2 regions of the Dehalobacter sp. TeCB1 genome follow, and region 1 is predicted to be linked to the other one. Evidence: predicted binding sites of a transcription regulator. Region 1 holds the regulator's gene; the other holds the start of a gene.
The links. Region 1 encodes NrdR, which represses ribonucleotide reductase genes. Its sites were predicted from a motif close to CACNANATNTNGTG; they were not measured.
Positions count from the first base shown of each region.

Region 2: the regulator NrdR is predicted to act here: its motif matches at 2,565-2,578, upstream of A7D23_RS13830 (vitamin B12-dependent ribonucleotide reductase).

Region 1 covers NZ_MCHF01000005.1:128,987-141,599, reverse strand. The annotation lists gene A7D23_RS01640 (hypothetical protein) at 1-385, opposite strand, end outside; gene htpG (molecular chaperone HtpG) at 765-2,642, shown strand; gene A7D23_RS01630 (ZIP family metal transporter) at 2,650-3,366, shown strand; gene A7D23_RS01625 (HAMP domain-containing sensor histidine kinase) at 3,381-4,970, opposite strand; gene A7D23_RS01620 (response regulator transcription factor) at 5,089-5,772, opposite strand; gene metH (methionine synthase) at 6,040-9,531, shown strand; gene A7D23_RS01610 (hypothetical protein) at 9,642-10,385, opposite strand; gene nrdR (transcriptional regulator NrdR) at 10,663-11,121, shown strand; gene A7D23_RS01600 (ribonucleoside triphosphate reductase) at 11,204-12,613, shown strand, end outside.
Region 2 covers NZ_MCHF01000065.1:82,300-94,912, reverse strand. The annotation lists gene A7D23_RS13850 (HAMP domain-containing sensor histidine kinase) at 1-291, opposite strand, end outside; gene A7D23_RS13845 (HD domain-containing phosphohydrolase) at 341-1,399, opposite strand; gene A7D23_RS13840 (DUF1294 domain-containing protein) at 1,539-1,814, opposite strand; gene A7D23_RS13835 (zinc-ribbon domain containing protein) at 2,163-2,462, shown strand; gene A7D23_RS13830 (vitamin B12-dependent ribonucleotide reductase) at 2,656-5,049, shown strand; gene A7D23_RS16180 (hypothetical protein) at 5,177-5,347, shown strand; gene A7D23_RS13825 (DUF3787 domain-containing protein) at 5,363-5,533, shown strand; gene A7D23_RS13820 (TetR/AcrR family transcriptional regulator) at 5,729-6,310, shown strand; gene A7D23_RS16500 (YhgE/Pip family protein) at 6,370-6,690, shown strand; gene A7D23_RS16495 (hypothetical protein) at 6,793-6,939, shown strand; gene A7D23_RS16490 (YhgE/Pip family protein) at 6,944-7,993, shown strand; gene nifJ (pyruvate:ferredoxin (flavodoxin) oxidoreductase) at 8,100-11,651, opposite strand; gene A7D23_RS13805 (hypothetical protein) at 11,918-12,478, opposite strand; gene A7D23_RS13800 (hypothetical protein) at 12,499-12,613, opposite strand, start outside.

The DNA.
Region 1 (12,613 bases):
TCATTCTCATGGCGCTGTTCTGACCCGAGATATAAGTAGTAAACTCCTTCTTGGACTTATCAAAAATAAAAGTCATCTTTGGGCCGTTAAAGGTGCCCTCCATTTTCATTTTCTGATCCTTGAGCCAGACTTTGCTTTCCGAAGATGCTCCGCCGCCAACAATCACATAATCATAGGTCATCTCTTTGACCAGCTGTCCTTTTCCGATCAGACCGGATACAATTTCATTATCATCAGGTAAAGTTTGCGTTTCTGTTTCTGTCGGAGCCGAGGTTGCTTCATTTTGGGCAGCTGATTCTTCTTTCCCGCCGCAGCCGGATAAAGCCCCAACGCAAAGAAGCAGCAAAACGAGCAAAAGCGCAAGATACCGTCGCGTCAATCTCATGATATTTTCCTCCTATACCTTCTTTTGTATTCGGATAATGGAATTTAAAGATTTAATCATTCCATAAGAATGATGGCAACTCTATTAGCGAATAAATCTTCAAAAATGATATTTTGTTAAACGATATTTCGTTATATTATTTTTCGTGATGACTCGTAAAAAGTCCTTTATATACGTATCATTTTATTCCAAAAATTAGAACACCATCCTGAATACTGGAATATTTTTTTTGGTTTCAGTGATAAAAAGTCAGAGGAACAAGTATTTGAAGGAACAAGTATTTGAATGTTAGATTTTTTTCCATTCCATGGTATAATATGATGGTCGATTTTTGATTCGACCAAAGCACAGCCATATGAAATGATTGGGAGGGTTGGTAATGATGAATAACAATGTTGAAACTAGGGAGTTTCAGACAGAAATCACCCAGCTGCTGGATATTGTTATTAATTCTCTCTATACGGAGCGAGAGATCTTCTTAAGAGAATTAATATCCAATGCAGCTGACGCTACGGAGAAACTGCGCTACTGCAGGCTCACCGAAAATGAGATAAGCGAATCCGAACAGCCGCTGGAAATTTCCATCGAAACGGATGAAGAAAAGCACACGCTTACCATTACCGATAATGGGATCGGAATGACCAAAGAAGAACTAATTGAAAATCTGGGTACGATCGCCCATTCAGGATCCAAGGAATTTATCAGACAGCTGACAGAGGTCAGGAAGGCCGGATCCGGAAGCAATACCGATTTAAGCCTGATTGGACAGTTCGGCGTCGGATTTTATTCGGCGTTTATGGTTGCGGAGAAAGTAACACTTTATACCCGCTCTTTCAGACCGGACTCTGAAAGCTGGATCTGGTCTTCAAACGGAGCAGGAAGCTATTTAATAGAACCGGGTGACCAAAGCAATTATGGGACCAGGATCGTTCTCCAGTTAAAAGAAAATGCCTATAATTTCAGCAAAGCTGACGAAATCAACAGGATTATCAAACAGTATTCGAGTTTTGTCCCTTATCCAGTGAAAGTCAACGGTGAAAAGGTCAATACCGTCGAAGCAATATGGACGAAAAACGCATCTGAAATCAGTGAGCAGGAATATACGGAATTCTATAAATATATTGACAATGCTTTTGACGAGCCATTCTACAGAATGCACTTTTCCTCCGATGCACCGCTTTCCATTAAAGCACTGCTGTTTGTGCCCGGAGAAAATTATGAGCGGTTCGGCTTCAGTAAAATGGAGAGAGGCGTTAACCTATTCTGCAAAAAAGTCCTGATTCAGGAAAAATCCGAAGCCATCGTGCCGGAGTGGATGCGGTTTGTACGCGGCGTCATTGACAGTGATGACCTTCCCCTGAACATTTCCAGGGAGACCCTTCAGGACAATGCGCTTGTCGCCAAACTGAACAAGGTAGTCACTGGCAGATTTTTAAAGTATCTCGAAGAACAAGCCAAAGATGATCCGGCCAAATATAATCAATTTTGGGAAAAATTCAGCAGGTTTATCAAAGAAGGAGCAGCTTCGGACTATGCCCACAAGGACGCACTGGTCAGGCTCCTGCGCTTTGAATCCAACATGACGGCTGAAGGTGAGCTGATTTCACTGGAAGGCTACGTCGGAAGAATGAGAGAGGAACAAAAAGCGATCTATTATGTCAGCGGCTCCAACCGTAAAGTGATTGAATCCGGGCCGTATCTTGAGATCTTTAAGGACAAGGGCATTGAAGTGCTTTATACGTATGAACCGATTGATGACTACATCTTAAGCGGGCTTCCAGAGTTCAAAGAGAAGAAGATTGTTGCGGCCGAACAGGACAGTCAGGATCTGCCGGATTTAGATGCTGAGCAGCCCAGTAATGCCGAAAGTGATATTCCCGAGGATGAAGTGAAGGCCTTATTGGATTGGTTCAAAGAAACTCTTGGGGACAGGGTAACCGAGGTGCGTGCTTCCAAACGTCTCGTGGACAGTCCCGCTGTTGTGCTCAGCTCATACGGAACGCATAGCATGCAGAAAATGATGCAAATCATGAATAAGGATATGGAAGGTATCCCAGCGGGGATTTTGGAGATTAACAGCCAGCATCCGGTCATTCAAGGAATCAATGAGCTGCGCAAGTCGGGCGACACATTTGCTGCGGCAGCGGCAGAACAGATTCTGGAAAACTCCCAGATTGCCGCCGGGCTGATCGTCGATCCCAGGAGTATGGTCAGCAGACTCTACAACATCCTGGAAAGAGCGGTTGTGAAGAAATAATACCGGAGTGATTATTATTACCATTCTACTCTACGGGTTGATAGCAGGTCTGGTTACCGGGCTTGGCGCTGTCATCTCTATCTCGATAAAAAATATCACGAACAAGATACTTTCAATATCGCTCGGATTTGCGTCAGGAATCATGATCGGGATATCTGCCTTAAGTCTGATTCCGACCAGCTTGGACATGAGCAACAGTATCATTTGTATTGCCGGTTTTGCAGCCGGGGCTCTGTTCTTGTTTCTGGTGGATATTTCAATGCCGCACATTCACAAGGTTGAAGCGGATTTGAGTAACTATGCCAAGATGGGGTATTTTATCGCGCTCGGAATTACACTGCATAATCTTCCCGAAGGGATCGCGATCGGCGCGACCAGCGAAGTATCGTATCACATGGGTATCATGACAGCCTTAACAATCGGTCTTCATAATATTGCTGAAGGTCTTTGTGTGGCGATGCCGCTGTGTCTCGCCAACGTCCGTAAATCGAGGGTCGTCCTGATCACGACCATGACCGGTATGTCAACGCTGCTCGGTACCGGGCTGGGAATGATTCTTGGCCTGATCTCTCCGCTTATCATCGCTTTCTTTCTGGCGTTTGCGGCCGGAGCAATGATCTATATCAGCAGTGACGAACTGATTCCGAAAAGCCACCATTCCCACAGTGAATATGCCAATGTCGGCATCATGCTCGGCTTCATTCTGGCATTAATCCTGTCATAGAATTATCTGTGGCATCAATTACTTTGTGTCATCAAGCTATCGTTTTTCACGAGAACCAGCGGGAAAAAAATCGTAAAGGACGTTCCTTCTCCAGGGGTGCTTTCGACCCGTATTTCTCCTCCGCGAAGGTACACCAGTTCCGATACGATTGCCAGGCCGAGTCCCGATCCTTGGCCTTTTCCATGGGAACGGGAACGGTCTCCCTGGAAAAATCTTTCAAAAATATGAGGAACGTCTTCAGCCGGGATTCCTTCACCGTTATCCTTGACGGATAGAATAAAACGGGAATTCTCTGATTTGGCGAGGATATCAATCGTTCCGCCGGAAAGTGTATGTTGAATAGCGTTATTAACAAGATTGTACAGAATCTGTTTCAGTTCATCAGGTTTTAATGGAAGCACTTGCGACGTATCCAGGACTTCCGAGACGAAATCGTCAATTGTCCGGAAATCCTGGCCGTTGAATCTGAAAGTACGGTCTTTAAGCAGCGGGGCCAAAAGCGGCATAAGTTCAGGAAGCACATCGTGCAGTCCGGAATTGAGCTCTTCGGAATGATCGCTGTTTATTTCTTCTTGGGCAATCCGATTTAAGGTCAGAAGACCTTCGGTAAGCCTGATCAGTCTTTCTGTCTCGATCAGCATAGTCTGATGGGCAGCATCTAAAGTTTCTTTATCTGTCATACCCGTCCGCTGAAGTATTTCCAGGAAGCCTCTGATCGAGGTCAGCGGAGTCCTGAGTTCATGAGAAGCATCGGCAATAAACCGGGCCATTCGGTTTTTAGCCGATCTTTCCGTATTTAGAGCATTTTCCATCTGTCCGAGCATATGGTTTAAAGCTTCCCGAAGCTGCTGAATTTCCGAAGCGGTTTTATTCATATACGGAAGGCGCAGGTCATAGCGGCCGGCGGCAATCTTGCGGGCCGTATAGGAAATGTTCAGAAGCGGTTCCAATGGTTTCTGCAAAACCAGCGCCGTAAAAAATGTACTGAGCAGAATAATGATGATCGCGTTAAAAGTATACCCTCTGAGATTTCGGCTCAAGATCAGGTCCTGCTCAGCCAGCGGCTGACCGATCAAAGCATAGCCCGCATAGGGCTGAATATCGTTGTTTTGTTCCAGGGGGAGACTGTTTACCGAAAGCTGGTTCGTTACGACCGGGGCCACCATCAGCATATACTGCTGTTCGTCGGTATCCTCAAAAATAAAACATCCGCCGGATCTCGCCTTCTCAGCAAGATCAAACTGCAGTTGGCTGCGGCTGAGATTAGGGACCGTGCTGTTCGCTTTGCCGTAGCTGTAAACAATCGATTTAAGTTGATGGTCGCTGGTATAAAACGCCACAAAATTTCCCGGGCGGAGTTCGGAGAATCTTCCCGGAGGAAACTCACTGCTCGAAAGCCAGCTCCCCATACTGTTCCGTATGGCGTAATAGTCTGAAAGCAGGTTCTGCTCCACGCTCTGATACAGGGAATTTTTCAAGGAAGTATACTGAATAGCCCCAATTAACGTAAAAAAAATGATATGGCACACCCAGAAACGCAGCAGGAGCTGCCCTACAAGGGATTGCCGCCAAATATTCAATTTTTCCAGAGGATGAATTTTCATGATGATCTCCCTAATGTGATCATACTTAAAGCACAACAATTGAAATGTTAAACATTCAATGCGTCATGATATTCCTGTGTAAAATGCTTGATATTTGATATCTCGTGCAGACTGCCGGTTACTGCTGCTCCGTCTGCAGGTGGTAACCGAGGCCCCTGACGGTTTTAATAATTGTATGGTCCAGATCCCCAAGTTTCTCTCGAAGATAGCGGATATATACCTCGACGATATTGTCCTCTCCTTCAAAATCGTAACCCCAGATGTGAATCAGGATTTGTTCTTTACTCAACGTTTGGTTGCTGTTCCATAATAGATAGGACAGCAGTTTATATTCAGTAGGAGAAAGCTGCAGAGGCTGATCATCGAGCAGGATTGACTTTTTCAGTTCATCGATCGTAAACCGGCCAATGGTTCTTTTGCCGGATAGATCCGGGAAACGGTTACGCAGCTGAACCTCGATCCGGGCCAGCAGCTCGTCAAAGTGAAAAGGTTTGACCAGATAGTCATGGGCTCCGAGGCGCAGTCCTTTGACAATGTCTTTGGATGTATCCTTGGCAGTCAGCATAATCATGGAAGCACCGGATATTTCCGGGATGGATTCACATAGTTCATATCCGTCCATGACCGGCATCATAATGTCAAGGATGATGACATGAGGTTCAAAGACAGGGATTATTTCCAGTGCCTTTTTTCCATTGTCCGCTGTTCCGATATCGTAACCCTCCTGCTTCAGCCCCAGGCTGAGCATCTGGCGGATTGAAGCGTCGTCATCCACGACAAGTATTCTGAATTTATTGGCCATTCGTTTATTCCTCCTGTGTCTTTAAAATACACGATTATTCTGAAAGGAAACTGAATACAGTCATATTTGTCTGAATATCGCCATATATTACTATTTTAACGGTTTGAGCAATTTTAACAAGAATTTTCTGCAGCTCAGAATATCCGGATATGCTGCTTAGAATATACAAAAATGATTACGCAGGAAATACGAAATGTATAGATTGGATGAATCGTATAATCATGGTAAAATAATATGATAAACCCAAGGAAAGCTTGGAGGAAAAGTTTGCAAAGAAGTGGTGAGACCATGAAACAACAGATTTTTAATGAATTGCTTGCGAGAAAAATTCTGATTCTGGACGGAGCAATGGGGACCATGCTTCAGCAGAAGAATCTGTCTGCTGAAGATTTTGGAGGGCCTGAGCAGGAAGGCTGCAACGAAATCCTGACGCTCACCCGTCCTCATATCGTGCGTGATATTCATGAGGCCTATCTGAAAGCCGGTGCGGATATCATTGAAACCAATACCTTCGGAGGTACAAATATTGTCCTTGGGGAATATCATCTCAGGGACAGGGATATGGAAATCAACGAGGCTGCGGCACGGCTGGCCCGCGAAGCGGCCGACAAATGGGCCACAGCGGAAAAACCGCGGTTTGTAGCTGGATCCATGGGTCCGACGACCAAGATGCTGGCCTTTGGAGGCGGTATTGCTTTTACTGACCTCGAAGAGGCTTATTACCGCCAAACTCTTGGCCTTATTAAGGGAGGCGTCGATCTGTTGATCGTCGAAACTTGTCAGGATACGCTGAATATCAAGGCGGCAGGACTCGGAATCCAGCGTGCCTTTGCTGAACTTGGGTGGAAAGTGCCGCTGGTCGTTTCCGTGACGATTGAACCCTCGGGTACGATGCTCGCAGGGCAGAATATTGAAGCCTTATATATTTCGATACAGCACCTGAAGCCGGTTGCCGTCGGCATGAACTGCGGTACCGGCGCAGAACTGATGAACGATCACCTTAGAACATTGGAGGGAATTGCCGCTTGTGCCGTGAGCTGTTACCCGAACGCTGGGCTACCGGATGAAGAAGGCGGTTATCGGGAAACTCCGGAAGAGTTTGCCGGAAAGATGGCCGCTTACGCAGCCAAAGGCTGGCTGAACATCGCCGGCGGCTGCTGCGGGACGACGGACCGCCATATCGAAGCGCTGGCCGCAGCCCTGGCCAAGTATGCTCCAAGACGGACAATGGCAGCGGAACGGAGCAGCATCACCGGGCTTGAACCGGTCTGGCCCGAAGAAGACAACCGCCCGCTTCTGGTCGGCGAGCGGACCAATGTGATCGGTTCCCGCAAATTTAAGGAACTGATCGCCGGTGAATATTATGAAGAAGGTTCCGAGATTGCCCGAAACCAGGTCAAGAAGGGTGCTCAGATCATAGATGTCTGTGTGGCTAATCCCGACCGGGACGAACTGGAGGATATGGTCAGTTTTCTACCCCATGTTGTTAATAAAGTCAAAGTGCCGCTGATGCTGGATACGACCGATCCTGCGGTTTTGGAAGCTGGACTCCGGCTGATCCAGGGCAAAGCAATTATCAATTCGATCAACCTTGAAAATGGACGGGAACGCTTCGATGATGTTGTTCCGCTGATCCGAAAGTTCGGGGCTGCAGTCGTGGTCGGATTAATCGATGAACAGGGTATGGCCCTGACCCGGGAGCGCAAGCTCGAAGTGGCCGGACGCTCTTACGATCTGCTGGTGTATGAATATGGTCTTTCGGCTGCCGATATTATCTTTGATCCGCTGACATTCCCGGTAGGGACCGGGGATGCTAAGTATCTCGGTTCCGCAGTTGAGACCATTGAAGGCCTGCGCCTGATTAAGGCCAAATATCCGGAATGCAAGACGATTCTTGGGATCAGCAATGTCTCCTTCGGTCTGCCTGCGGCAGGCCGGGAAGTGCTGAATGCCGTATTCGTCTATCTGAATACCGTAGCCGGGCTGGACTACGCGATTGTTAATTCCGAAAAACTAGAACGTTATGCGACGATTCCGCATGAAGAGAAAAAACTGGCCGAAGACCTACTCTTAAATACGAATGACCAGACCTTAAAAGCCTTTACCGATTTTTACAGAGAGAAAAAGGTCACGGAACAAAAACAGACGTCCAGGCTTTCCGTTGAGGAACGGCTGGCAGGAACGATTGTTGAAGGCTCCAAGGAGGGCCTGGAAAACGATCTGTACGAGGCCCTGACGAAATACCGGCCGCTCGAAATTATTAACGGCCCGTTGATGAAGGGGATGGAGGAAGTCGGCAGCCTCTTTAACAGGAACCAACTGATCGTGGCTGAAGTTCTGCAGAGTGCCGAAGTCATGAAGGCAGCGGTGACCATCCTAGAGGCCTATATGGAAAAAGCCGAAGAGGCGGTCAAAGGGAAGATCCTGCTCGCGACGGTCAAGGGCGATGTCCATGATATCGGTAAGAATCTTGTGGAAATCATCCTGTCCAATAACGGTTATAAGGTGATTAACCTTGGCGTCAAAGTCAGTTCTGAACAGCTGATTGAAGCGGCTAGGAAAGAGGCCCCTGATGCGATCGGGTTATCCGGACTTCTGGTCAAATCAGTTCAGCAAATGCTGCTGACGGCCCAGGACCTGCAGGCAGCCGGAATCAATACCCCGCTGATTCTCGGAGGCGCGGCTCTATCCCGAAAATATACCGAAGAAAAGATCGCTCCGCAATACGGCGGACCGGTCCTGTATGCGCGCGACGCTATGGATGGCCTGAATCTCCTGAATGGTCTGAAAAGAAAGTCAGCCAATGATTCCGGAAGCTATAACGCAGCTAAAAATAATGATCAGGCCGGTAATGCTGGTACGATTTCCGGTAACATCCCAGACAGTATCTCCGGCAGTATTTCTGACAACCACATCGAAAATAAATTTTCGCCGGTCAGCTTTGACGGACCTACCTGCCGCCCGCAGCATACAGCACGGGAGGTCCTTCTGGATTATCCGCTGGCGGAGATTATCCCGAACTTGGATCTGCCTTTTATCCTGAGGCGTTATCTCGGTGTCAAAAACAAACTGCGCCACTCTTCCCAGGAAGAAATCAAGGCAGCGGAAAGTCTCCTGCTGGATTCCGCAGATGTTTCTCAAGATAAATCAGCCAAAATCCAGATATTTGTTCAGGATTTCCTGGAAGAGATCCAAGAACACAAGCTGATTACGGTCAATGGGGTATTTGCGTTTTATCCGGCCTGTGCGAACGGAAATACGGTCGCTATTATGGATTCAAATATTGTCCTTGAAGAACTCAGTTTTCCGCGTCAGCAAAAAGATAATGGCCTTTGTCTGGCTGACTATGTCCGCCCCCGGAACAAGCATGTTGGACAGGAGCAGGCGTATGATTATCTTGGAATGTTCGCGCTGACCACGGGCCTGGGGATTAAAGAAAAGGCCGAGAATTACCGGGACAAGGGTGAATACCTGAAGTCTTTTCTTCTTCAGGTTCTGGCCCTGGAGCTGGCTGAAGCATTTGCTGACATCATGCATGAGAAAGTGCGTAAAATCTGGGGGATTGACAATGGCATCCGGGTTTCTCCGGGCTACCCGATCTACCCTGCACTGGAAGAACAGGCTAAGCTATTCAGACTGCTGAAACCGGAGGAGATTGGAATAACGCTGACAGAGAATTTCATGATGGACCCCGAAGCGTCTGTTAGCGCTGTTGTTTTTTCTCATCCCGAGGCTAAAATATTTAATATTAACCGTTGATCTCTGCAATAAACGCCATGAAATCCCGTCTCGAGACTGAGGCGGGATTTTATGCGTTTTTGTATCGTTAACCAATTTTTATAGAATCTTATTGTTTGTATTCGAATTTTTCAAAAACCATAGTTTTGCCTTCTTCTGCTAAATAGACTTGAAGCATAATTCTGATTTTGATCAAATAGTTCATAAGAATTTTGGACAGTTGGATTTTGAACAACAGGCTGGACGAAGGTACTCGGTGCTTCCTGGTTAGGAGAAGGAACTATCGGCCCGGGGACTATTTGGTTCTGCGGACGGATTCCAGTCGGGAAGGACTGAAGATTTTTACCAAAGCTAAACAAGCCTCTCCGTGTTTTTTGACGCTTTCTGTTTTGCTTTTCAATTTTTTTTTCTGCTTTGGTTTGTTTTCTCCCGCGTACACCTGCTTCAGATTCTATTCCTGTTTCTGTTCTTTTTGTCCTTTTTATACCTTTACTTGTATTAATAACTGTACCTGGACCGGTGCTTATTCCAGTACCGGTACCATTTCCTGATCCTGCTTCTGTCACCATTGTCTTTATTCCTGTGCCACTGTTTGCCTGGGGATTTCCGGGCAAGAGGAATGAAGGGGGATTTCCTTTAAAAATGACTTTATTAATAAGCGGATAGCCGACCCGGTTCAATAAAAAGGTACCGGTTTTACGGGCCATAGGAATACCTATTCTTTTAGCAAGTGGAAGTCCGACTTTCCTGGCAATGGGCATGCCAATTTTTTCAGCAACGAGGGGACCAACTTTACCGGCGATGTATGGCTGAAGTTCCCTCAGTACAATCGGTGCAACTTTTTGCAGAAGATAGGAGGGTTGACCAATACTCATGGGGATTCCTCCTTATGGTTATAATGGAATATATTTACAATAAAAGGATATGTTTTTTTGACGGAAGTGTGTTTGTCTTGATTTATTTATTTTGCAATGATTTGGGACTTAAGTAATGTTTTGCATGAAATCTTCAAGAACTAAAATCGCAAGCAAAACGTAAAATAATCCATATAGAAGGCCTTAGATGCATAAAAACGCCAATAAAAGGCTATTGCTTACTATATATAGTATTGATAAAATAAGGAATATACAAGATATAGGAAGGATGAGGGTATTGCGCTGTCCTTTTTGCCAGAGTGACGACACGAAGGTGCTGGATTCCAGACAAATTGAGGAAGGTACTGCTATCCGACGCAGGCGGGAATGCGATGTCTGCACAAAGCGTTTTACGACGTATGAGCGCTACGAGGATTTTCAGCTGATTGTCGTGAAAAAGGATGGCAGAAGAGAGCCCTTTTCCCGTCACAAACTATTGTCCGGATTGAACAAGGCCTGTGAAAAGCGTCCCGTGTCCACTGAGCAGCTGGAAACAATGGTCACTGATATCGAAAGAGAAATGCGTGATATCAACGACCGCGAAGTGCCGAGCGAATTGATCGGTGAGGCCGTCATGAAAAAACTGTTTGCAGCAGATGAAATTGCGTATATTCGCTTTGCTTCTGTTTACAGGCAGTTCAAGGATATTCAGAAGTTTATGGAAGAGTTGAACGGACTGGTAAAGCGTCGCAAATAAAACAGTCCCCCAATTGAGATCCTTGCGATAAAGACAGGATATCCATGCAAATAAATATATATGGGAGCAGGAGGACTAAGCCATGTACGTTGTGAAAAGGGATGGAAGAAGAGAAATTTTTAATCAGGAGAAGATTCGCAAGGCGGTAGAAAAGGCTTTTATCGCTACCGAAACCCCCAATGTCACCAACTGGGCGAAGATCGTTACCGACAGGGTATTCTCGGAATTAGAAGCTGCTTACAGTAAGAATGAAGGCTTCCAAATCGAGCAGATTCAGGACAAAGTCGAAGATGTCCTGATGCAGACAGGAAATACCAATGTCGCCAGAGCATATATAAGATACCGCTTCCAGCATGAAATCATTCGAAATCAGGAAAGCGCCAAAAACGATAACAATCAATTATTCTCTGATTACCTGGGGCTGGGAACCTGGGAAATCAAAGAGAATTCCAATATGGGATTTTCGGTTCAGGGGCTTAACCGGTTTGTAACCAGCAAAGCGACCAATGCTTTCTGGCAGTCCCTGCTTCCGTCTGAAGTCGGCAAAGCGCACGATTCCGGTGCTTTGCATAATCATGACATGGGAGATCTTGCTCCATATTGCGTCGGCTGGGATCTCAAAGACCTGCTTCTGGTAGGTTTTAGGGGCGCGGAAGGCAAAACGACCTCCAGACCGGCCAAACACTTTCGTTCCGCACTCGGACAGATCGTTAATTTTGTTTATACCTTACAGGGAGAAGCTGCCGGTGCTCAGGCACTCTCCAGCTTTGATACCTATCTTGCTCCGTTCGTCAGAGTGGATAACCTTGATTATAAACAAGTCAAACAGGGGATTCAGGAATTTATTTTCAATGTCAATGTCCCGACCAGGGTAGGTTTCCAGTCTCCATTCTTTAATATTACGCTCGATGTGCGGGCGGCCGAATCAGCCATCAAAGATGAACCCGCTGTCGTTGACGGCAAATTCCTGGATACGCCGTACCGGGAATATCAAGCTGAGATGGATATCATCAATATGGCGTTCTGCGAGGTCATGCTCGAAGGTGATGCTGACGGCAATATTTTTAGCTTCCCGATCCCGACGTATAACATCACGAAGGGCTTTGACTGGAACAGTGAAGTATCGAGAGCGATCTTCAAAATGACCGATAAATACGGAATCCCGTATTTTGCGAACTTTATCAACTCCGATATGAATCCGGAGGACGCCAGAAGCATGTGCTGCCGTCTGCGTCTGGACAACAGGGAACTCAGAAAACGCGGAGGTGGCCTGTTCGGAGCCAATCCGCTCACAGGAAGCATTGGAGTTGTAACCCTGAACCTGCCGTTGTACGGCTATCTGGCTAAAGGCAACTGGGATCAGTTCATCACACTGATTGATAACCACATGAACATCGCCCGGTCCTCGCTGCAGACCAAACGCAAAACGCTGGAGATCCTGACGGACAATGGCTTGTACCCCTATACCAAATTTTATCTGAGAGATATTAAA
Region 2 (12,613 bases), on a different contig from region 1:
CCGGTAAAACATGATGATAAATATACCATAGAAAATAAGAAGACCTACAATGATAAAACGGCCAATACGGTACAATTGATCGCTTAAACCGTTCAGCGCGGCATAGAGCTTTTCTCCCTGACCAGCAATCGGCATACCTGATACTTCTTTATGCAGCCAGAAGTGCGCGAGAATGAACATAGCAATAAACACCAATCCCATGATAATCAATGGAATGAGTGCTTCGCAAACATAGGTGCGCCAAGTCCACTGGAAAAGCGGTAGCTTTTTCTTTAACTCTTTTGACCTCATTCCAACACCGCCGCCGTTTATTACATTCAATGACCATAGGCAGAACTTGTTATTTATAGATTTCCGTAATTTCCCTGATTACCGGCATAATTTTCAGAAAATGATCGACAAGAGAAGGATCGAAGTGTGTGCCTCTACCTTTTTCTATCTCAGCTGAGGCTTCGTCGATTTCCCACGCCTTCTTGTAAGGACGCTCCGAAATCAAAGCATCAAACACATCACAAATGGCGGTGATTCGTCCCACCAACGGGATTTCCTCTCCTTGAAGCCCGTTCGGATAACCGTTTCCATCCCATTTTTCATGATGATACAGCGCAATCTGCTCAGCAAGCTTAATCATTTCCGCTGAACTGCCGGCCAGGATCTGAGCCCCTTTAACGGTATGGGTTTTCATTTTTTCCCAATCATCAGGAGTGAGTTTTCCTGGTGTCAGCAGTACTTCGTCGGGAATGCCAATTTTCCCAATGTCATGCAGCGTACTGGCATGAAACATTAGTTCACAGTCTTTTTCCGGCAATCCGAAGGCTTTACCAAGTTCATACGTGTATTTGCTCATTCGCAGAATGTGATTTCCTGTCTCGCTGTCCCGAAATTCTGCGGCTCTCGCCAGCCTGTGGATCAGTTCAACCTGCAAATCTTCCAGTTCTTTTGTTCTCTCCTGGACTTTATTGACCAGTCTGCGGTTGTTCTCTTTGATTTCGTTGTTCAGTAAACGTATTTCCAGTATATTTTTGATTCGCATCAGAACTTCAGCATAATCGAACGGCTTCCCAATAAAATCTTTGGCGCCGAGCGTCAAGGCTTTCAGTCTGTGCTCCTGATCGTTGTAGGCTGTAATGGCAATGATCGGAAGAAAGTCATCCTCTTTGACTGCATTCAACTGCTCCATTACCTCAAATCCATCAAGGTAAGGCATCCTTAAATCCATTAAAATCAGATCGGGATTATGCTCTCGATATAAGGACAGGGTTTCCCTGGAATCAGTGGTGGACATGATATTGCTGTATCCCGACATTTTTAACAGTTTTTCAAGTAACAAAATATTTACAGAATTATCGTCGACGATCAGTATTCTGGCCCTTGAAATACTATCAGTATTTATCTTCATCCGCCTCCCAATCTTTCACAAATCAACTGCTTATTAATGAGGAAATTTCCGGTCAGCCGGCCACTATATCTTAATATACCTTATTCTTATGGGAAATTCTAGATAAAAAATGTTTATCCTTGGAATCTCTACAAATTTTTTAAAATTTTTGCAGAAAATAAACAAGAACAGATATATTCAATATGATCAGAACAGGGATACCGTATATAAAGGCCTTATGCTTGGTTTTGTGCCGAAAGAAACGCATGGCCAGATAGATCCCCGGAGCACCAAATATCAGTCCTGTAAGAAAGAAACGGCGTTCAGGGACCCGCCGGCCTCCCCGTTTGGCCTTATATTTGTCCCACCCCATAACGGAAAAACCATAAATATTTACAAGGACAATGTATCCCCATATAAGCCAGTTATATTCCATATCTGCAGCCTCCTTGCTCAGTTAAAAACCATTTATGACCAAAATCATACCATGAATGAGACAGGAAAAAAATACGCAGAGAAATGCTTGAAAAGATATTAGGACTAAATAGGACAAAATATAAAGATATAGGACAAAACATAAAGATTAATAGAAAAAATGCTGAGAAGTTTGAAAAATTAGCCAGAATACTTTATACTTTGTTTTGACAATTTGTATTTTTTTAGTTATACTAAGTATTGCTCGTTAATATTTGAGGGATTAGAAGACCTTCTCGACTGCCTCAGGCTCAGGGAAGATGTCGAATCAACTTCCAATGAGGCGGGTAATAAATCTAGGAGGTCATTTATGTATAATGACAAAACACTAAGTTGTAAAGACTGTGGCCGTGAATTCACTTTTTCTGCATCCGAGCAGGAATTCTACGCTGAAAAAGGATTCACGAACGAACCAGGCCGCTGCCCCGAATGCCGTTCAGCAAGAAAAGCACAGAGCAGAAATGGTGGCTATTCGCGCCCTCAACGTGAAATGTTCCCTGCTGTTTGTTCTGCTTGTGGCAAAGAAACCACAGTACCTTTCCAACCTACTGGTGACAAACCTGTTTATTGCCGGGATTGCTACCAACCCCGCTCCAGAAACAACTGGTAATTTAATTGTTATCAGACCCTTCCGGGTATCTTACCCGGGGGGGTTTTTGTTTTGAGAGCCTATTTATTTTTTATGATTAATTTTTCCATTTGACCCCTTGACTACCAGATATAGTATCTGTAAACTTTATATAGTACTACTTGTAGTTTACTAACCGGATTTACAGTCCGAATGAATTTTGGAGGTATAAACGTTGCGTAACAATACGGAAGTTTGGAAAAAGTGGCCCAAAGCCAATCTTTCGCCGAATGCCAGAGTTGTCCTGGAACGGAGATATTTGAAGCAGGAAAATGACCAAAAATGCGAGACGCCGGAAGTGATGTTTTACCGGGTTGCTTCGGTCATTGCCGGCGCTGAAGAAAAGTATGGTAAGAATCCGCAGGAAATTGAAGATTTGACCAAAGAATTTTACACGGTCATGGCTAATTTGGAGTTTATGCCGAATTCGCCGACACTGATGAATGCCGGGCGTGACCTTGGACAGTTAAGTGCCTGCTTTGTTTTGCCGGTCGGGGACAGTATGGAGGATATATTTGATGCACTGAAACATGCAGCAATTATACATAAGTCAGGCGGCGGAACAGGCTTTAACTTTTCCCGGCTGCGCCAGAAGAACAGCATGGTGCGTTCCACTGGAGGGGTTGCTTCCGGTCCGGTTTCGTTTATGAAAGTCTTTAATGCCGCTACGGAGGCTGTCAAACAAGGAGGAACAAGACGCGGCGCCAACATGGGCATTCTTCGGATCGACCACCCGGATATTCTGGAATTTATCAGCTGCAAAGAAGATAACCGAGATATTAACAACTTCAATGTTTCGGTTGCTGTAACGGAATCATTTATGAAAGCTGTGGAAAATGACACGGAATATGACCTGATTGACCCTCATTCTGGAAAGTCGGCAGGTAAGCTCCCCGCCAAACAAGTCTTCGCTAAAATTGTTGACCACGCTTGGCGGAACGGTGAACCAGGCATGATCTTTATTGACCGGATGAACCGCGATAATCCGACGCCGCATATTGGCGTGATTGAGGCTACCAACCCCTGTGGCGAACAACCCTTACTCCCCAATGAAGCATGCAATCTTGGCTCCATTAATTTAAAGCTTATGGCGGCGGAAAAGGACGGAAAGACCGTAATTGACTGGGAGCGTTTAGGCTATGTCACAAGGCTCGCGACCCGTTTTCTTGATGATGTGATTGATATCAACCAATATCCTCTTCCCGTAATCGAAGAAATGGTCAAAGGAAACCGGAAAATTGGCCTGGGTGTTATGGGTTTTGCAGATTTGATGATTCTTCTGCAGACATCCTATATTTCCGAAGAAAGTACAGCCTTCGCCGAAAAGATTATGGAATTCATCCGTACCGAATCCCGTATAGAGTCCCAGCGACTGGCCAAGGAACGCGGTACCTTTCCTAATTATCAGGGTTCCATTTATGACGGCAAGATCGAATTACGCAATGCTACACTGACTACAGTTGCCCCGACAGGGACGATATCGATGATCTGCGGTGCTTCCAGCGGCGTGGAGCCGCTCTTTGCCGTGGCCTATACTAAAACGGTCATGGACGGTACGGCACTGATTGAGGTCAACCCGCTTTTTGAAGATTATGCGCATAAGTATGGCTTTTACTCAAAGGAGCTTATGTCCAAAATTGCCGAACGAGGTAACGTCTTCGGTTTGCCGGAAGTCCCGGAATGGGTACAGAAGGTCTTTGTTACCGCGCAGGAGATCTCTCCTGAATGGCATATCCGAATTCAGGCTGCTTTTCAAAAATATACGGATAATGCGGTTTCCAAAACTATTAATTTTGCAAATACAGCTACCTGCGAAGATGTTGCCGAAGCGTTTCGTTTAGCCTTTGAGCTTGGCTGCAAAGGAATTACGGTCTATCGGGACGGCAGCCGTGAACAGCAGGTGCTGTCTGCCGGAACGAAAGAAACTGCCAATCCGGCGGCTGATTTCAAAGCCACAGCTGAACCTGAGACGACTGCAAAGCTCGAGACCACCACTGAATCTGAAGCAACCGCTTCTGCACCGATGCCTACCATCAAGCCGAGGCCCCGCCCGCCGGTGACTGTCGGCGTCACTGAAAAGATTAAAATTGGTTGCGGTAATCTCTATGTTAGCGTAAACGCCGATGAAACCAGTATCTGTGAAGTGTTTACCAATACGGGAAGAGCCGGTGGCTGTTCTTCCCAATCGGAAGCAACCTCCCGCCTAATCTCGATCGCGATGCGTTCAGGTATCTCTGTTGATGCTATCATAGAGCAGATCCGTGGAATCCGCTGCCCCGCCTGCATCCGAAGAGAAGGTGTCAATGTCACCTCGTGCCCGGATGCAATCTCGCGGGTAATCAAAAAGTATAAGGATATCGGCGTAAACGGTAATTCTGCGATTATCAATCGCAATAAAACGGAAGAACCTGTCCTTTCGGATGATTTGAAGAAAACTGAAAAAGCCGTAATTAAAAAAGCTCAGGCCGCCGTCGCGATCGACAATGCCTGCCCTGAATGCGGAATGCCCGTGAATCACGAAGGCGGCTGCATGGTCTGCATCCACTGCGGCTATTCCAAATGCGGGTAAAATAACGACTTTTGAAAATGCACAGCCAATACACAGTCATCATTTTCCATTGATGACTGTGTATTTTTTTCTAAAAAATATCAAAAACTACAGGCAGCGAATAATTCTTGGTGAGGTGAATCACGCGATGGCGAAAGACAGACGCAAAGTCAAAGAAGTATTGACAACCAATAACTCGCTTGCTTGGGGTCACCTGAACAACACTCATCCGATGCCGGCAGGCTCGATTGCTTTTGCCAGTCCGCAGGCGATTGGCGGGATGGCTGAAGATAGAAGACGGTCCCCGGATAAAGCGTAGCGGAGGAATAGAAAAGTGGCCAATAATAAAAAGAAGGAAACTTTTATGGCGAACCCTGTTGAGAAACATACTACCGCTGCCTGGGACAGCCGCTTTGAAACAAAGAAGCCTGTATCAAATGTAGGCATTCCCGGAGAACTTGAAGTTCGCAATGCCAAAGAATATGTGGACTCTAACGAAAAATAAACAATTTGGGTCAAGGGGCTGTTGCAAAACGAATAGTAATCATTCGCATGCAGCAGCTCCTTTCCTATTGTTAATTACTTTAATGTAGAAAAATGCTTTCTTCTTGTGAATGATAAACTTTTTCTCTTGACAAATAAATCCTTAAAACATAGTATTTATACTGACTAGTCAGTATAAAGTGTAAAGGAGAAAGGGATGACAAACCAAAAAGATAAAGCAATATTTCAGGCTGCACTTCAATTATTCGCTGTCAATGGGTTTGAACGAACGACAATGGAAGACATTGCCTCTCAGGCAAAAGTTGCCAAAGGGACATTATTTTACCGGCACAAAAGCAAAGAAGAATTATTTGTCAGTATGATTCGCTGGACTATCGACCAATTTGTCGCAACAGTTAAAGAATCAGCCGAAAATGTAGAAGGAGCAATCCAACAGTTAGAAAAGTTAATTGAGGTTCAAACAAAGCTTTCCTTTGAACATCCTGAGTTTGCAAAAGTACTTTTAAGCGAAGTTTGGGGAAGACAAGACAGGCAACTCCTGCTGCGTGAAAGTTTAAGAGAATATTTGCAATTCATTGAAAAAATTATTCAGGAAGGAATAGAAAAGAAGGAAATCAGGCCTTTGGGCCCGGAACTTCTGGCTGTCTCCATATTTGGCATGACAGCGGCAGCAAGTCTTCGCATCCTATTATCCAATCAGAAGATCTCTTACGAAGCCACCGTAGAAGAAATCAAAGGGTATTGGTTAACTGGGATCAAATTATCAGAAAATCTTTGAAAAAACAATAGGAGCTGCAGTAGCTAATTAGTTATAAATAGCAGTTTGGAGGAAATGTCATGGCATTAGAGAAAAAACGTTGGAGAAAACGAGCAGTTATTGCAGCTGTAATCATTCTTCCCCTCATATACAGTGTATTTTTTCTTTCAGCGTTCTGGGATCCGTACAGCAAATTAGAGAAGCTTCCTGTGGCTTTTGTCAATCAGGACCAGGGCGCAGTTATCAATGGTAAGTCAAGAAATTTAGGAAATGAGATCACTGAAGAACTAAAATCCGATGAAAACATCAAATGGGTTTTGACTACGGACGCAGAAGCAAAGACAGGAATACAAAACAGAGAATATTATGCTGAAGTTTCGATACCGGCCGATTTCTCATAAAAAATAGCTTCGGCAGATAAATCAGATAAGAATGAGGGCATCATCATCTATCAACCGGAAGAGAAAAGAAATTTCCTTGCTGTCCAGGTTCTGAACAGAGTCATGCTCGAATTTAAAGATAAGGTTTCACAAAAGGCGACCAAAGAAATCGTCAGTGAAATGACGACCGAAATGAAAACGATTCCTGAGGATTTAGGTGAACACCGCCACTTTAGTCAGCCGTTCCCAACAGCTGCAGGCAGGAAGTAAACAATTGAATGACGGCATCGCATTAATCGATAGCAAGTCAAAAGAACTCATGAATGGTGCAACGCAATTGGCAAGCGGGGCAAATCAGTTAGGGACCGGCTTAAATCAGCTATCTGGTGGTGTAGGACAGTTGGCGGAAGGTTCCGCAGAATTGGCAGCTGTGTATCCACAACTAAATTCTGGTATCCAGACGGCTGCCATGGATATAGCGGCAGCTGCCCAAGGAAGCAGTGAACTGAACGCCAGTGCGGCTAAGTTTCCGGATGGCGAACAGCGGCTTCTAAACGGTAGTCAGACCTTGAATGATGGCATCAACGAGGCAAAGACTGCGGTTGCGGATTCAATCACAACAGCAAATGACAAAACGGCGAATCTTTCTGGACTCGATACCTACGCAGCAACACCTGTTGCGCTTAATCAGCTGAGCATTGATCCAGTGCCGAATTATGGAACAGCATTTTCACCGTATTTTATTTCGTTGTCATTATGGATCGGATCAATCCTCATGCTAATTGTTATTTACCTTGATCCGGAAATCAATTTTGAACGCCGTCTTTCAAGATATCTGCCTGCGGATCCAAGGTTTATTGGATTCTCACTGGTAGCTGCAGTTCAAGCGGTGGCATTAGCTCTTGTTTTACAGCACGGATTGCATCTGGTGGTGAAGAATGTTTTCATGTTTTATGTCGTGTGCATTCTGATTGCTTTATGCTTCACCGCCATTGTGGATTTTTTGATCGCGAACCTCAAGGATGTTGGCAAGTTTTTGGCACTTTTTTTACTGATCCTTCAGCTTACCGCTTGCGGAGGAACCTTCCCACTGGAGCTTGTACCACAATTCTTTGATATCGCATATCCATATTTACCAATGACATACGCAATCAATGCACTTAAAGAAGTAATATCCGGTGTCAACTACAGCTTTCTGTATGAGAATCTGTCTATATTGGGAGGCATCACAGTTGTAATTTTTGCAGTAAATCTACTGCTGAGCATCAGAGCAACGAAAAAGCAAAGGGAAAAATCCGCTGTTGAAATGACCGTTGTTTCATAGACAGGAGGTCATCTTCTTTCAATAATCGAAGGGGCCGTTGCAGAACGAATGAAAGTAAATTCGTCTGTAACAGCCCCATATAATTCTATAGCCGAATAATTGTAGATTAGGATTGGGAGGTTGCCATCTTCCTGTAGCTCTCATAACGTTCAGCAGCATGTTGTTCCGCCAAGCTAAACATGTCTTCGGCAATCTCAGGGAAAACGTTTTTCAAAGAAGCATAACGGATCTCGCTTTCCAGGAATTCTTTAAAGTTTCCTTTGGGTTCTTTGGAATCTAGGATAAACGGATTTTTACCCTGCTGCTTAAGATCCGGATTGTACCTGTAAAGATGCCAGTATCCTGCCTCTACTGCTTTTTTTTGCTGGGCCAGGCTCATCCCCATCCCGTTCTTAAGACCATGATTGAAGCAGGTGGAATAGGCAATGATCAGGGACGGTCCGTGATATCTTTCAGCCTCTGTAATCGCTTTGATCGTCTGCATCATATTCGCTCCCATTGCAATCTGGGCGACGTAAACATAGCCATAGGATATCGCCATCATGCCAAGGTCCTTTTTCCGGATCTTTTTGCCTGCGGCGGCAAACTTGGCAATCGCGGCTGTCGGGGTCGCTTTGGAGGACTGCCCGCCTGTATTGGAATAGACCTCCGTATCCATTACAAACAGGTTGACATCGTCCCCGCTGGCCAGGACATGATCGACACCATTATAGCCGATATCATACGCCCAGCCGTCCCCGCCGATTGCCCAAACTGAGCGTTTGACGAGATAGTCCTTTCTCTTCAGTATTTCACGGATGACAGGAAGACCCAAGGCAGCGTTGCCGTTCAATACCTGAAGCACTTTGGCGGAAGCGGTCAGCGACCTTTCCCCGTCCTGGTACGCATCGAGCCATTCTCTGAAAGCTGTCTTGATTTCTTCGGACAGCTCCATCGCCAGGGCTTCCTGCATCAGGGCAGAAATTCTTTCTCTGATCTGCAAAGCGCCGAGGTACATGCCGTATCCGTACTCCGCGTTATTTTCAAAAAGTGAGTTGGCCCAGGCCGGTCCTCTGCCCTCGGCATTGGTCGTATACGGGATGGAAGGGTAACTTCCTCCCCAAATTGAGGAACAGCCTGTCGCATTCGCGATCATCATACGTTCCCCGAAGAGCTGCGTCAGCAGTTTGACATACGGCGTTTCCCCGCAGCCCGGGCAGGCACCGTTAAACTCCAGCAGCGGACGGATAAACTGGCTTCCTTTTAAGGTATTGCGGTCCATACGGTCTTCCTTGGGCCGGATGGATAACGCATATTCCCAGTTTTCCGCTTCCATTTCGATTTCGTGTTCGGCTGGTTTCATGATTAATGCTTTTCCCGGAGCAGGACAAATGTCGGCACAGTTCATACAGCCTGTACAGTCCAGAGGGGCAATCTGTATACGGTAATGCAGGCCCTCCAGTCCTTTTCCGGCAGCTTCCTTCGTTATAAATGTCTCCGGTGCCTGGGCTTTTTCCTGATCATCCAATAAAAAGGGTCTGACCGTCGCATGCGGACAAATATAGGCGCACTGATTACACTGAATACATTTGTCTATCTGCCATTCTGGAATCTGGACTGCAATACCGCGTTTTTCATAGGCTGTTGTCCCGAGAGGCGTACTCCCGTCCTCCATCCCCAAAAAGGTACTGACAGGAAGCTCATCTCCCTCAGAGCGCGCAATCGGCCGCTGAATTTTCTTGATAAATTCGGGTTCTTCTTTGAGCTCCGTTTTTTGATCCTGGGCACTCTCCCAGGAAGCAGGCGCCTCAATACGGATAAGCCGGCTGATGCCTTGATCTACGGCGGCTTTGTTCATTTCAACGATCTTCTGCCCTTTCCGGCCGTAGGTTTTTTCAATCGAATTTTTCAGATACCGGACGGCATCTTCAATCGGTATGACATTCGCCAGCTTAAAGAATGCGGCCTGCATCACCATATTGATCCGTCCGCCCAGGCCAATCTGCGAAGCAATATCAATTGCGTCTATGACATAGAAATGGATGTTGTTTTGAAAGATCGTTTTCTTCAGGTATGCCGGAAGATGCTCTTCAAGTTCATCAAGGCTCTTCCACGGGCAATTCAAAACAAAAGTGCCATTTTTTTTGATTCCTTTCAGGAGATCATAATGGTAAATGAACGATTGATTATGGCAGGCAATGTAATCCGCGCTGAAGACCAAATAGCGGGACTTAATCGGACTTCTGCCGAATCTGAGGTGGGAAACCGTTGTCCCTCCTGATTTTTTGCTGTCATAGGAAAAATAGGCCTGGGCGTTAAGGTCGGTATTGTCCCCTATAATCTTTACCGCCGATTTGTTTGCCCCGACAGTCCCATCGGAACCAAGCCCCCAGAACTTGCAATTGATGGTCCCTTCCGGGGTTGTATCCAGCCATTCGCCCTCCGGTAAAGAAGTACCGGAGACATCATCCACAATCCCGATGGTAAAATGATTTTTTGGTTTGTCCTGTTTCAGATTCTGGTATATCGCCAGGATCTGAGAAGGCGTTGTGTCTTTGGATCCTAGCCCATACCTCCCCCCCACGATAACCGGCTGATAGGCTATTTGTTCCGGAGTCCCATCCGAGGTGTGCCTGAATAATTCTAGAATATCGAGGTAGAGCGGTTCGCCTAATGCTCCCGGCTCCTTGGTACGGTCCAAAACCGCAATTTTTTTGACGGAAGCGGGTAATACATTAAAGAAATATTTTGCCGAGAATGGCCGGTAAAGATGAACGATCACCATCCCGACCTTTTCCCCTCTCTTCTGCAGAACGTCAATCGTCTCTTCAACCGTGTCACAGACTGACCCCATTGCCACAATGACATTTTCAGCATCCGGTACTCCGTAATAATTAAAAGGGTGATAGACCCGTCCTGAAATTCTTTCTATTTCCCGCAGATAGCCTTCTACAATATCCGGGACCTTCTCATAAAACGGATTGGAAACCTCCCTGAACTGAAAGTAGACATCCGGATTCTGCGTTGATCCTTTTACAACGGGGTGTTCAGGACATAAGGAATGATCCCTGAAATCCTGAAGCGCCTGATGGTCTACAATTTCTCGGATCTCTTCCTGTTCAATTAAGCTGATTTTTTGATACTCATGCGATGTACGAAATCCGTCAAAGAAATGAAGAAACGGAATTCTGGATTGGATTGCACTTAGATGAGCGACATATCCCAAATCATGTGCTTCCTGGACGTTAGTTGATGCCAACAGCGCAAAACCTGTCTGCCTGCAGGCCATGACATCCTGATGGTCGCCGAAGATGGACAGCGCATGGGTTGCCAGTGCTCTGGCACTTACATGAAACACGGCCGGCAGCAGTTCCCCGGCAAGCTTGTACATATTCGGAATCATCAGAAGCAGCCCCTGAGAAGCGGTGTAAGTAGTGGTCAGCGCTCCTGAAGCGAGTGATCCGTGAACGGCTCCCGCAGCACCAGCTTCAGATTCCATTTCCACCACTTTTACAGGCTGACCGAAAATATTCTTTTTGCCGTGCGCCGACCATTCATCAATACCTTCGGCCATTGGAGATGACGGAGTGATCGGAAAGATGGCGGCAACTTCAGTCAGGGCGTAGGACGCCAGCGCTGCAGCTTCATTGCCATCCATCGTGGCCGTTTTCATTGGCATCAAAAGACCTCCTTTTTAGCTTAAGCTTGATCCATATTTGTGATCCATTATTAAATTGATGACCCAGTGCCTCGTTAACTCAGTACTAAGCTTTATGATCTATATTATTGATACTTTCCAGCGAAAAATGCACAGAAATGCAAACCAATCAATTTTGCAAGAATTACAAAAAAATACTGCCAATAGTGCGTTACTATTAGCAGTATCTCAGAGGCTTATGGTTAATCTCATTTTTGATCTTTCATCAGACAATTACTGGAGAATGTCTAATCCAGAAAATCCTCTAAATCTTCAATCGTCGCTTTCAGCGTCGTAATTCTTTGTTCTTGTGCCATAATAATATTATGCAGCGTTATTTTGGCCTGAGCAATATCCAGTTCTTTTTTTGTCTTTCTGAGATCAACGACTTGCTGCTGAACGTCGCCCAGCTGGCCTCCTATCTCAGCTTTATCTTCCTTGAGCGTCTGCAAAAAGTCCTTCAGCGGAGCAAGCAGGGCATCCATCTGTTCATCGGTCAAATTCTCATTCTGTTGTCTAAGATCATCAATCTTGGCAACTGCATTATCGCGAAGCTGAGTTAATTGATTGCGCAAATGGATCGTCTCTGTTTTATTGGCACGGATTTCATCAAATAAAGGCTTGAGTTCCTTCTGCCATTGCTGGACAGTAACACCCTTAGCTTCAGTATTCGCCTGCTTGTTGCTTTGGGAACTCTGTTTACTTGATGTGCCATCCGTTGTTTTGTCTGTCTTGGCCAAAACCAATGCACTGTTAAGGATTAAGCAAACACTCATAACAGCCAGTACCAAGACTTTTATTCTTTTCATATTGCTTCCTCCCCACAATGCTATTTCAGGTCATTTTCCTCAATATCATCCATCGCATTCACAGTGTTGATGATTTCATCAAGCTCTCTGGAAATCTCGTCCAATACAGCTTCTTTTTCTTCATCTGCCGACCGT